4 regions of the Pseudomonas sp. LS_2 genome follow, and region 2 is predicted to be linked to each of the others. Evidence: predicted binding sites of a transcription regulator. Region 2 holds the regulator's gene; each other region holds the start of a gene.
What was found. Region 2 encodes sigma-54, which starts transcription at its own class of promoters, with help from an activator protein. Its sites were predicted from a motif close to ANTGGCATNNANNTTGCTNT; they were not measured.
Positions count from the first base shown of each region.

Region 1: a site for sigma-54 is predicted at 1,787-1,806, ahead of glnA (glutamate--ammonia ligase). Genes of this name have one in related genera too.
Region 3: a site for sigma-54 is predicted at 1,591-1,610, ahead of RAC97_RS23035 (CmpA/NrtA family ABC transporter substrate-binding protein). Genes of this name have one in related genera too.
Region 4: a site for sigma-54 is predicted at 1,777-1,796, ahead of RAC97_RS18920 (flagellar basal body rod protein FlgF). Genes of this name have one in related genera too.

Region 1 covers NZ_JAVAYC010000001.1:134,351-137,557, forward strand. The annotation lists gene RAC97_RS00615 (chorismate mutase) at 1-117, opposite strand, end outside; gene glnA (glutamate--ammonia ligase) at 274-1,689, opposite strand; gene thiI (tRNA uracil 4-sulfurtransferase ThiI) at 2,107-3,207, shown strand, end outside.
Region 2 covers NZ_JAVAYC010000041.1:16,293-19,499, reverse strand. The annotation lists gene lptA (lipopolysaccharide transport periplasmic protein LptA) at 1-248, shown strand, start outside; gene lptB (LPS export ABC transporter ATP-binding protein) at 249-974, shown strand; gene RAC97_RS23325 (RNA polymerase factor sigma-54) at 1,154-2,650, shown strand; gene hpf (ribosome hibernation-promoting factor, HPF/YfiA family) at 2,729-3,037, shown strand; gene ptsN (PTS IIA-like nitrogen regulatory protein PtsN) at 3,049-3,207, shown strand, end outside.
Region 3 covers NZ_JAVAYC010000039.1:27,025-30,231, forward strand. The annotation lists gene RAC97_RS23030 (ANTAR domain-containing response regulator) at 1-325, opposite strand, end outside; gene RAC97_RS23035 (CmpA/NrtA family ABC transporter substrate-binding protein) at 336-1,550, opposite strand; gene RAC97_RS23040 (quinone-dependent dihydroorotate dehydrogenase) at 1,679-2,704, shown strand; gene rmf (ribosome modulation factor) at 2,816-3,031, opposite strand.
Region 4 covers NZ_JAVAYC010000023.1:23,586-26,792, reverse strand. The annotation lists gene flgH (flagellar basal body L-ring protein FlgH) at 1-107, opposite strand, end outside; gene flgG (flagellar basal-body rod protein FlgG) at 145-930, opposite strand; gene RAC97_RS18920 (flagellar basal body rod protein FlgF) at 979-1,719, opposite strand; gene RAC97_RS18915 (hypothetical protein) at 1,964-2,149, opposite strand; gene flgE (flagellar hook protein FlgE) at 2,225-3,207, opposite strand, start outside.

The sequences.
Region 1 (3,207 bases), on a different contig from region 2:
CTCGGCTATCGCAAGCCGGTGTTGCAGGGTGTCGAGCAGCGAGTCGAGGGGAGTGGCGGCGTTTGCGTGGCCGGGCAGGGCCAAGGCGCAGAGCAGGGGCAGCAGGAAAGGACGCATGGGAAGTCTCCTTCTATGGGTGAGGGCCCGAGTGTGGCGATGCGTCAGGCTACTCGCGCGTAGGTGGCTTCCGAATACCATGTGGGTATAAACAGAAACGGCCTCCCTAAGGAGGCCGTTCCGGTTTGACGCTTGCGGCGCTAGGCGCCGCTTACATCAGACGCTGTAGTACAGGTCGTATTCCAGCGGGTGAACGAAGGTGCGGACCTTGATCTCTTCTTCCGACTTCAGCTCGATGTAGGCATCGATGAAGTCGTCGGAGAACACGCCGCCCTGGGTCAGGAACGCACGGCCCTTGTCCAGCTCTTCCAGTGCCTCTTTCAGGCTGCCGCATACCTGCGGGATTTCCTTGGCCTCTTCAGGCGGCAGGTCGTACAGGTTCTTGTCGGCGGCATCGCCTGGGTGGATCTGGTTCTTGATGCCGTCCAGGCCAGCCATCAGCAGTGCGGCGAAGCACAGGTATGGGTTGGCCGCTGGGTCCGGGAAGCGCGCTTCGATGCGGCGGGCTTTCGGGCTGGAAACGTAAGGAATACGGATCGAGGCCGAGCGGTTGCGAGCCGAGTAGGCCAGCATGACCGGGGCTTCGAAGCCTGGGACCAGACGCTTGTACGAGTTGGTGGACGGGTTGGTGAAGCCGTTCAGGGCCTTGCCGTGCTTGATGATGCCGCCGATGAAGTACAGGGCGGTATCGGACAGGCCGGCATAACCGTCGCCGGAGAAGGTGTTCTTGCCGTCTTTGGAGATCGACATGTGAACGTGCATACCCGAGCCGTTGTCGCCGTACAGAGGCTTGGGCATGAAGGTAGCGGTCTTGCCGTAGGCATCGGCAACGTTGTGAACGCAGTACTTCAGGGTCTGTACTTCGTCAGCCTTGGCGACCAGGGTGTTGAACTTCACGCCGATCTCGTTCTGGCCGGCAGTCGCCACTTCATGGTGGTGAACTTCGACGACCAGGCCCATTTCTTCCATGGCGTTGCACATGGCAGTACGGATTTCGTGGTCGTGGTCGACCGGTGGAACCGGGAAGTAGCCACCTTTGACGCCTGGGCGGTGGCCTTTGTTGCCGCCTTCGACGTCGCCGTCGGTCATCCAGGAGCCTTGCTCGGAGAAGATCTTGAACATCGAGCCGGAAATATCGGACTTGAACTTGACCGAGTCGAAGATGAAGAACTCAGGCTCAGGGCCTACGAAGACGGTGTCACCGATACCGGTGGTCTTCAGGTACGCTTCGGCACGCTTGGCGATGGCACGCGGGTCGCGGTCGTAGCCTTCCATGGTGGACGGTTCGATCACGTCGCAGACCAGGATCAGGGTCGGCTCTTCGGTGAACGGGTCCAGCACGGCGGAGGTGTCATCCGGCAGCAGGATCATGTCGGAGGCTTCGATACCTTTCCAGCCCTCGATGGAGGAGCCGTCGAACATCTTGCCGATTTCGAAGAAGTCTTCGTCCAGCGCATCGCGAGCTGGCATGGTGACGTGTTGCTGCTTGCCTTTGGTGTCAGTGAAACGCAGATCGATCCACTTGACGTCATGGTCCTTGATGAGCTGAACCGACTTGAACGACTTCGACATGTTGTCCTCCGGATGGTCTAGAGCGCGGTGGGCCGCTGCCCTGGAAAAAGGGTGTTGCCGGGCGCGGATAGTCGGCCAAGCTTACCTGCCTCACAAGGGAGCAAATTGCATGCCAGTGCCCGAAAATGGCGAGTGCGGGATAAAAAGGGGCGTCTGCGGGCATTTCCAGGGGTGGCGCCGCTGAAAAGCGCACTCATAAAGGGCGATAATCATTGGCTGCGCATCATTGTGGTGCATTAAGCGGCTTCCGTGCTCTTTCTGGGGGCTTTGTGACCGATTTGACGGTGAATCGAGCTGGCGCAGGTGCCCGATATCGCGCTGCAAACCTTCTGTACAAAAGTTGCTCAAACCTTGAGCAATTTCCGCTATAATTCGCGCCCCTCATTTTCAGTAGGCCCTGGGCGCGCTGTTAAACCCATGAAACTCATCGTCAAAGTCTTCCCGGAAATCACCATCAAGAGCCGGCCGGTGCGCAAGCGCTTCATCCGCCAGCTCGGCAAGAACATCCGCGTCGTGCTCAAGGACCTCGATCCTGAGCTCGCGGTCGACGGTGTCTGGGACAATCTCGAAGTGGTCACCCGCGTCGAGGACGAAAAGATTCAGCGCGAAATGATCGAGCGTCTTACCTGCACGCCCGGCATTACCCACTTCCTGCAAGTCGAGGAATACCCCCTCGGCGATTTCGACGACATCGTTGCCAAGTGCCGGCAGCATTTTGGCCACTTGCTGGCCGGCAAGCGCTTCGCCGTGCGTTGCAAGCGCGGCGGCCACCACGACTTCACCTCGATGGACGTCGACCGCTACGTCGGCAGCCAGTTGCGCCAGCAGTGCGGCGCCGTCGGCATCGACCTGAAGGCACCGGAGGTACTGGTGCGTATCGAAATCCGCGACCAGCGCCTGTATGTCATCCACAACCAGCACAACGGCATCGGCGGCTACCCGCTGGGCGCCCTGGAGCAGACCCTGGTGCTGATGTCCGGTGGCTTCGACTCCACGGTGGCGGCCTACCAGATGATGCGTCGCGGCCTGATGACCCACTTCTGCTTCTTCAACCTTGGCGGCCGTGCCCACGAGCTGGGCGTGATGGAAGTGGCCCACTACCTGTGGAAGAAGTACGGCAGCAGCCAGCGCGTGCTGTTCATCAGCGTGCCGTTCGAGGAAGTGGTCGGGGAAATCCTCAATAAGGTCGACAACAGCTATATGGGCGTGACCCTCAAGCGCATGATGCTGCGTGGTGCCGCGCACATGGCCGAGCGCTTGCAGATCGACGCGCTTGTCACCGGCGAGGCGATTTCCCAGGTGTCCAGCCAGACCCTGCCGAACCTGTCGATCATCGATTCGGCCACCGACAAGCTGGTGCTGCGCCCGCTGCTGGCCAGCCACAAGCAGGACATCATCGACACCGCCTCTGAAATCGGCACCGCCGAGTTCGCCAAGCACATGCCCGAATACTGCGGCGTGATCTCGGTGAACCCGACCACCCATGCCAAGCGCCACCGCATGGAGCACGAAGAGAAG
Region 2 (3,207 bases):
AGCAGCAGAGCGCCGCCAAGCCCGACAAGATGAAAGGCTGGGCCGTGACCATCCAGTACCAGGCGCAGAAAGAACAGGTGATCCTCACCGATCGCGCCAAGGTCGAGAACGAAGGCAATACCACCGAAGGCGAGAAGATCGTCTACAACACCAAGACCCAGGTGGCGACCGCAGGTCGTGGTGGCAACGTGACCACACCGCGCCAGCGTATCGACATGGTGATCCAGCCGAAGAAGAAGGCCGAGTAAATGGCAACCCTCAAAGCGCAGCACCTGGCCAAGAGCTACAAGGGGCGCCAGGTCGTCCGCGACGTCAGCCTGTCGATCGACAGTGGCCAGATCGTCGGCCTGCTCGGCCCCAACGGCGCCGGCAAGACCACCTGTTTCTACATGATCGTCGGCCTGGTCCAGGCCGACCAGGGCCGCGTACTGATCGACAGCAACGACGTCAGCCACCAGCCCATGCACGGCCGCGCGCGCGCCGGCATTGGCTACCTGCCCCAGGAAGCGTCGATCTTCCGCAAGCTGTCGGTGGCCGACAACATCATGGCGATCCTCGAAACCCGCAAGGAGTTGGACCGTGAAGGCCGGCGCCAGGAGCTGGAAAGCCTGCTGCAGGAATTCCACATCAGCCATATCCGCGACAACCTCGGCATGAGCTTGTCCGGCGGCGAACGACGTCGCGTGGAAATTGCCCGCGCCCTGGCCACCGCGCCAAAGTTCATCCTGCTGGACGAACCCTTCGCCGGCGTCGACCCGATTTCCGTGGGCGACATCAAGCAGATCATCCATCATCTGAAGGCCAAGGGCATCGGCGTACTCATCACCGACCACAACGTGCGCGAGACGTTGGACATCTGCGAAACCGCCTACATTGTCAACGATGGTCAACTGATCGCCGAAGGCGATTCCGAGACCATCCTGGCCAACCAGCTGGTCAAGGAGGTTTACCTGGGTCACGAGTTCCGGCTCTGACCCAGGCCAACCTGGAGCACTGAATCAAGCTGGCAAAGCCTCGCACGAGAGGCTTAATTGTTACAGGGTCTAGGCAAACGCCAGAATTTCAGGCATATAACTTGCTTAAAATTCGGCGCCTTGGCGCCCTGTAGTAGATGGCACATGCGTGCCGGCGAACAAGGTATTAAGTTCCAGCCATGAAACCATCGCTCGTCCTAAAAATGGGCCAGCAACTGACGATGACCCCGCAGTTGCAACAGGCCATCCGTCTGCTTCAGCTCTCCACCCTGGACCTCCAGCAGGAAATCCAGGAAGCGCTGGAGTCGAACCCGATGCTCGAACGTCAGGAAGACGGCGACGATTTCGACAACAGCGACCCGATGGCCGAGAACGGCGACAGCAAGCCTGTTGCCGAACCCCAGGAGAGCAGCTTCCAGGAAACCACTGGCGGCAGCGCGGAAACCCTGGAGGAAGGCGAATGGAACGAGCGCATTCCCAACGAACTCCCCGTCGACACCGCCTGGGAAGACATCTACCAGACCAGCGCCAGCAGCCTGCCCAGCAACGATGACGACGAGTGGGACTTCACCACCCGCACCTCCGCTGGGGAAAGCCTGCAAAGCCACCTGCTGTGGCAACTGAACCTGGCGCCGATGTCCGATACCGATCGCCTGATCGCCGTCACCCTGATCGACAGCATCAACAACCAAGGCTACCTGGACGACACACTCGAGGAGATCTGTGCAGGCTTCGACCCGGAGCTGGATATCGAGCTCGATGAAGTCGAGGCAGTCCTGCACCGCATCCAGCAGTTCGAGCCTGCGGGCGTCGGCGCACGCAACCTGGGCGAGTGCCTGTTGCTGCAACTGCGCCAACTCCCCGGCAGCACCCCATGGATGGCCGAGGCCCAGCGCCTGGTCACCGACTTCATCGATCTGCTCGGAAGCCGTGACTACAGCCAGCTGATGCGGCGCATGAAGCTCAAGGAAGACGAATTGCGCCAGGTCATCGAGCTGGTGCAGAGCCTGAACCCGCGTCCCGGCTCGCAGATCGAGTCCAGCGAGCCCGAATACGTCGTCCCCGACGTCATCGTGCGCAAGGACAGCGACCGCTGGCTGGTGGAACTCAACCAGGAGGCGGTCCCGCGACTGCGCGTCAACCCGCAATACGCAGGCTTCGTGCGCCGTGCCGACACCAGTGCCGACAACACCTTCATGCGCAACCAGTTACAGGAAGCGCGCTGGTTCATCAAGAGCCTGCAAAGCCGCAACGAGACACTGATGAAGGTGGCCACCCAGATCGTCGAGCACCAGCGCGGCTTCCTCGACCATGGTGACGAAGCGATGAAGCCCCTGGTGCTGCACGATATCGCCGAGGCGGTGGGCATGCACGAGTCGACCATTTCCCGCGTCACCACACAGAAATACATGCATACGCCGCGTGGCATCTACGAGCTGAAATACTTTTTCTCCAGCCACGTCAGCACCGCCGAAGGCGGCGAATGCTCGTCCACGGCGATTCGCGCGATCATCAAGAAACTGGTTGCTGCGGAAAATGCGAAAAAGCCATTGAGTGACAGCAAGATCGCTGGTTTACTGGAGGCACAAGGCATTCAGGTCGCCCGTCGCACCGTCGCCAAGTACCGCGAGTCCCTCGGCATTGCACCGTCGAGCGAACGCAAGCGATTGATGTAGCCCCTGGATGTGCCACAGCGTTTCAGTGGCAGGCGCAATACCTGCCTCTCTATGCACGGGCAACAAAGGAGAAGCTGTATGCAAGTCAACATCAGTGGACACCATGTAGAAGTCACCCAGCCGCTGCGTGAGTACGTTCTCGAGAAACTCGCTCGCGTGGAAGGCCACTTCGACAAGATCACCAACGTGCAGGTCATCCTGACGGTCGAGAAGCTGCAACAGAAGGTCGAGGCGACCTTGCAGATTCCTGGCGGCGAAGTGGTTGCGAACGCCGAAGATAAAGACATGTATGCAGCAATCGATGCCTTGGCCGACAAGCTCGACCGCCAACTGAAAAAACACAAGGAAAAACAGCAGAGCCTGTTGCAAGGTGCAGCAGCCCGCTGATCCCCTCATCCATGATCCGACTTGAAACCATCCTGACCCCCGGCCGTTCCCTGGTGAACGTACCGGGGGTCACTAGTAAGAAACGCGCTTTGGAGAAAGTGGCCGAAGCGATCGCCCGGGAAGTCACTGAGCTCAACGAATACGAAGTGTTCGAAAAGCTTGTCGCTCGC
Region 3 (3,207 bases), on a different contig from region 2:
AGCGCGCGGCGTGAATGCCTTCGACGATATAGGCGCTGACCCCGGCCTGGATGGCCTGGCGCATCACCCCCGGGTCGTGTTCGTCGGTGAACAGCACGATAGGTCGCGGCCGGTCGCGGCTGACCAGTACCACCTGTTCCATCACATCGCGGCCCGGTGACTCGGTATCGATCAGCACCACGTCCGGTCGCACCGTTTCGACGCAACTGGGCAGGTCGATGGTCAGGCCCTGGGCTTCGATCACTTCGAAGCCCGCCTCGATCAGTGCAGCCTTCAGGCGGCCGACTTTCTTCTCGGTGTCGTCGATCAACAGGATGCGCAGCATACGAGCCTCCTCACGAACCGACACGGGCATCGGCCGCATCGCCCAAAGCGTGCAGGCGGAAGCTGCGGGCGTAGCCATAGGGGTCGCTACCGTCCCAATGGCTACCGTCGATCAGCAGGCTGCTGCGCATCGCCGATCCGCCGCACGGCACGCCCAGTGCTTGGGCGGCATCGCGGTACAGCGCCAGTTGCTGCACATCGGTGGCCACGGCCAGGTAGTCGGGGTCTTCGCGCAGCAGGCCCCAGCGGCGGAACTGGGTCATGAACCACATGCCATCGGACAGGTAGGGCAGGTTGGCGCGGCCTTGGTCGAACAGGCGCAAGGCGTGGCGGTCCTGCCAGTGGTTGCCCAGGCCGTCATGGTAGTCACCGAGCAGGCGTGGCTCGATGCTGCTGGTGGGCAGGTCCAGGTAGGCGGCACCGCTGAGCAGTTGCGCGGTGCTGCGGCGGTTTTCCTCGCTTTGTTCGATGAAGCGGCTCGCGGCCAGTATGGCTTTGACCAGCGCGCGTGCGGTATTGGGATACTGCTCGACGAAGACGCGGGCGCACCCTAGCACTTTCTCCGGGTGGTCTGGCCAGATCGACTGGCTGGTGGCCAGGGTGAAGCCCTGGCCTTGGGCCACGGCATCGGCCGACCACGGCTCGCCGACGCAGAAACCATCGATGCGCCCCGCCTGCAGGTGGGCGACCATCTGCGCGGGCGGCACCACCACGCTGTCGACATCGTGCAAGGGGTGGATGCCTTGGCTGGCCAGCCAGTAGTACAGCCACATGGCGTGGGTGCCGGTGGGGAAGGTCTGGGCGAAAGTCAGGCGCGCGCCATTCTGGTGCGCCAGTTTCGCCAACGCCTCAGGGCAGGTCACGCCCTTGCGTTGCAGGGCAGTGGACAGGTTGATGGCCTGGGCGTTCTGGTTCAGGCCCATGAGCACCGCCATGTCGCTGGCGGGTACGCCGCCCAGGCCCAGGTGCACGGCGTAGACCAGCCCATACAGGCAGTGGGCGGCGTCCAGTTCGCCGCTGACCAGCTTGTCGCGCAGCCCGGACCAGGATGCCTGGCGCCGCAGGTTGAGGGTCAGGCCGTGTTGCTGGGCGAAGCCCTGGGTGGCCGCGACCACCACGGAGGCGCAATCGGTGAGGGCCATGAAGCCGATATTCAGGCTGGGTTTTTCCGGCGCATCGCTGCCGTTGACCCAGGCCAGGGGTGCTGCGGGGGGAGCTGTATTCACGAAAAATCCTCGCCCGTACCGATCGGGCTGCACCCACGCCGAAGCAACCCATATGCCAAGGCCCTGTCCCCGAGGCGGCGCGCTGGCTATAATCGCCTCCCTCACTCACCCCCGAGTCCTGCCCGCCCATGTATACCCTGGCCCGCCAGCTGTTGTTCAAGCTTTCCCCGGAAACCTCCCACGACCTGTCCCTGGACCTGATCGGCGCCGGTGGCCGCCTGGGCCTCAACGGCCTGCTGTGCAAGCGCCCGGCCGCGTTGCCGGTGACGGTGATGGGCTTGAACTTCGCCAACCCCGTGGGCCTGGCCGCGGGCCTGGACAAGAACGGCGCGGCCATCGATGGCTTCGCCCAGCTGGGCTTCGGCTTCGTCGAGATCGGCACCGTCACGCCGCGCCCGCAACCAGGCAACCCCAAGCCGCGCCTGTTCCGCCTGCCTGAGGCGACGGCGATCATCAACCGCATGGGCTTCAACAACCTGGGCGTGGACCACCTGCTGACGCGGGTACGGGCGTCGCGCTACGACGGCGTGCTGGGCATCAACATCGGCAAGAACTTCGACACTCCGGTCGAAAGGGCCCAGGACGACTACCTGATCTGCCTGGAGAAGGTCTACAACGACGCCAGCTACATCACCGTCAACGTCAGCTCGCCCAATACCCCTGGCCTGCGTACCTTGCAGTTCGGCGACTCGCTCAAGCAACTGCTCGATGCCTTGGCCGAGCGCCGCGAAAAGCTGGCGGGTGAGTATGGCAAGCGCGTGCCGCTGGCGATCAAGATCGCCCCGGACATGAGCGACGAGGAAACCGCGTTGGTAGCCTCGGCACTCGTGGAGTCCGGCATGGACGCAGTGATCGCCACCAACACCACCCTGGGTCGCGAAGGGGTCGAGGGCCTGCCGTTCGGTGGCGAGGCAGGGGGGCTTTCGGGCGCGCCGGTGCTGGAGAAGAGCACGCACATCGTCAAGGTATTGGCCGGTGAGTTGGCTGGCAAGTTGCCGATTATCGCGGCGGGGGGCATTACCGAAGGGCGTCATGCGGCTGAGAAGATCGCTGCCGGCGCCAGCCTGGTACAGGTCTACTCCGGTTTCATCTACAAAGGCCCGGCGTTGATCCGCGAGGCGGTGGATGCCATTGCGGCGATGCCGGGGCGCTAAGAAACAGGCAATCGAAACGCGGCCAATAAAAAGGGCCCCACGTGGGGCCCCTGGGCCGCAGCCCGCCGCCCGGATAGGGCGCGCATGGTGACTCGAATTCAGTGTCCTCGTTCAGCCAACGGCGTGATTTTCGTTGAGTCTATGGATGCCAGCGGTGCCGGTCATACCGTCCCAGTTGTCGCCGCGACCTTCACGCCAGCCGTTGATCCAGGCCTGGCGAACGGATGGCAGATTGAAGGGGCAAAGTTCGCGGGATTTACCGGTGACCCCATACTGGTAGCCACGTGAATATGCTCTTTCCAACGGATCACGCTTAAGTCTTCTCATAGGGTGTTGCCCTCACTTGTTGACTGTAATGTCCCGTCGGCCTCTGGGAGGCCGGGCAGAATCGTTCTGCCGGTCTTGCGCTCGCTGCCGGCGTGGCGAGCGGAAAGTGCCACTTCGTTGCAAAGTGGCCTGAGAGGAGTTCTAACGCACCGCGCGTCACAGTGTGAATGATCGAT
Region 4 (3,207 bases), on a different contig from region 2:
GGCAATACCGGCGCGTAGTACGGGTCGTTCGGCTTTGGCGTCGGCGCGACGCAACCTGCCAGCAACACCGCCCCCCCCAGGGCGAACACGGACAACAGACGATTCATGACGCTTACCTCACGGTGAAACAGGGTTGTGACTGACTTACAGCTGCTGGGTAACGAACGACAGCATCTGGTCGGCGGTGGAGATGACCTTGGAGTTCATCTCGTAGGCACGCTGGGTGGTGATCATGTTCACCAGCTCTTCCACGGTGCTGACGTTGGAGTTTTCCAGGGTCTGCTGCTGGGTGGTGCCGAAGCCGTTCAGGCCCGGGGTGCCGATCTGTGGCGCGCCGCTGGCGGCGGTTTCCAGGAACAGGTTGTTGCCGATCGCTTGCAGGCCGGCCGGGTTGATGAAGTCGGCGGTCTGCAGGTTGCCGATGATCTGCGGCGCCGGGTTGCCGGCAACGGTGATCGACACGGTGCCGTCCTGGCCGACGGTGAAGGTCTGCGCATCCGGCGGCACGACGATGGCCGGTTCCAGGGCGAAGCCATTGGCGGTGACCACCTGGCCATCGGAGTTCAGGTGGAAGGTGCCGTCACGGGTGTAGGAAACCGTGCCATCGGGTTGCAGCACCTGGAAGAAGCCGCGGCCATTGACCGCCAGGTCCAGCGGGTTCTCGGTGGTTTGCAGACTGCCGACCTGGAAGTTCTTCTGGGTGCCGACAATGCGCACACCGGTACCGACCTGCAGGCCCGATGGCAGTTCGCTGTCCTGGGTGGACTGGGCACCCGGCTGGCGCTTGACCTGGTAAAGGAGGTCCTGGAACTCGGCACGATCTCGCTTGAAGCCGGTGGTGGAGACGTTGGCCAGGTTGTTGGAAATGACCGAGAGGTTGGTGTCCTGAGCGGACAGGCCGGTTTTAGCGACCCAAAGAGCCGGAAGCATTTAGTGTTCTCCTCGTGCGCCTGTTTTACGGCACCCGTTCAAAAGTGGTTAGACGATTTGCAAAACCCGAGCCATGGCTTCGTCGCCCTGCTCGGCTGTTTTCATCATCTTGACGTGCAGCTCGAACTGCCGGGACAGCGCCAGCACCGAGGTCATTTCCTCGACGGCATTGACGTTGCTGCCCTGGAGGAAACCCGACACCACCCGCACGTTCACGTCGGCATCGGCCGGCTGTCCGCTCTTGGTGTGGATGAGCCCGTCCAGGCCCTTGGTCATGCTGGCGATGTCCGGGTTGACCAGCTTGATGCGGTCGACCTCGGCCATCACCCGTGGGTCTTCGCCCATGGCGCGGATGCTGATGGTGCCGTCATCGCCCACCTCGACCTTCTGCTCCGGGGGAATGGCGATCGGACCGCCGTTGCCGATCACCGGCATGCCGTTGCCGGCACGCAGCACGCCCAGGGCGTCGATGTTCAGGCTGCCGGTACGCACATAGGCCTCGCTACCGTCAGGGGCCTGCACGGCGATGAAACCATTGCCGGACACCGCCACGTCCAATTCGCGACCGGTCTCGATCATCGCCCCAGGCGTAAAGTCGGTGCCTGGCCGCTCGCTCATGGCGAAGGCACGCGCCGGAAAGCTGTCGCCGAACACCGGCATCGAGCGCGCCTGCTCCAGGTCACGCTGGAAACCGGTAGTGGAAACGTTCGCCAGGTTGTTGGCATGGGCCTTCTGCGCCATCGCGTTCTGGCTGGCGCCGGTCATGGCCACGTAAAGCATCTTGTCCACAGTCATCCTCCGCTACGCTGGCGATCGGTTGCCGCCCGCCGTTGCTCTGATGGCTATAAAGCAAGTTCCGAACCAACTTTCAAAAGACGTAAAAAAGCCCGTGAATACGGGCTTTTGGGGAAAGCGGTCAGGAAAAGAACGACGGATATCCGGCGGGCGTTTGCCGGTGGCGGCAAACCGTCGCCCAGCGAGCCTATTCGCAGTGTCGCCACAGCCCGCTCCTACCGGGACGCGGCGCAAAACCTCAATGCTCGCGGCACCCACCATTATTGAACGGCCCGGCAAAGCGCTTCCAGCCATCGCCCGGGGACCACTGCGAACACACCAGGCGGCCATCGACCTGGCTTTCCCAGCGCCACCACGGCGCCATGCCCGCCTGGGCCTGATGCAGGCAAAGCGCGGCAGCACAGGCAAGGATCCACTTGTTCATGACGCCTCCCTTGAAACGACAGGCCCCTTCACGGGAAAGGGGCCTGGGTAACGCTACTCGACCAACCCGCGACCATCAGGTCATCTGGATGATGGTCTGCATGATGGTGCTTTCGGTGGAAATGGTCTTGGCGTTCGCCTGGTAGTTGCTCTGCGCCTTGATCAGCTCCACCAGCTCCTGGGTCAGGTTGACGTTGGAAGCTTCCAGCGAGTTGGACTCCACCGAGCCCAGGGTACCGGTCTTCGGCGCATCCACGTTTGGAATGCCCGAGGCGAAGGTCTCGGTCCAGCGAGTACCGCCGATCTGCTGCAGGCCCTGTTCGTTGGTGAAGCTGGCAATGGCTACCTGGCCAATGGCACGCGACTGCTGGTTGCTGAAGCTGGCGAACATCACACCGGTGGAGTCGATGGACAGGCTCGACAGGATACCGGTGGCGTAACCGTCCTGATACGGACGCTGGCGTGCGGTGTCGGTGTTGTAGGACGTGGTGCTGCCCATGGCCAGGCGGATACCGTCGGCATTGCCGTTCGAACCGTTCGGCCCCCAGGTGCCGGCGGCGTTCTGCGAAGCCGGGATCCAGCCAACCATGTTGAAGTTGTTGTTGGTCACGCTCCAGGTCGCCCCTGCCGGCACACCCGTGGCACTCGCGGTCATGGCATTGACCGAGCCGTCGCTGTTGAAGCTGATGGTGCCGCTCAGCGGAGTGGTGCTGGTAGGATCGAACGGGTTGCGACCATCGACCAGGGTGTACATGGTCCACTCGTTGGTACCGGTCTTGCGGTAGAACTGCTCCATGGTGTGCTCGTTACCCTGGCTGTCGTACACCTTGGTCGGGAACGACTTGGTGTAGGTGTTCTGGTCAGCCGGGTCGAAGGCCAGGTTCGGGTCACCGGCAACCGGCGGTACGGCCGGCAGCGGGATGTCCTTGGCGGAGGAGTTCAGGTTCAGGCTCTGGTCGATCGTGGAGGTGGCCCGCGGCGCCAGCGCCGAGGTATCGATGCGCAGATCGCTCAGCACACCCCGCTGGATATTGCCGTTGGCGTCGGCGGCATAGCCCT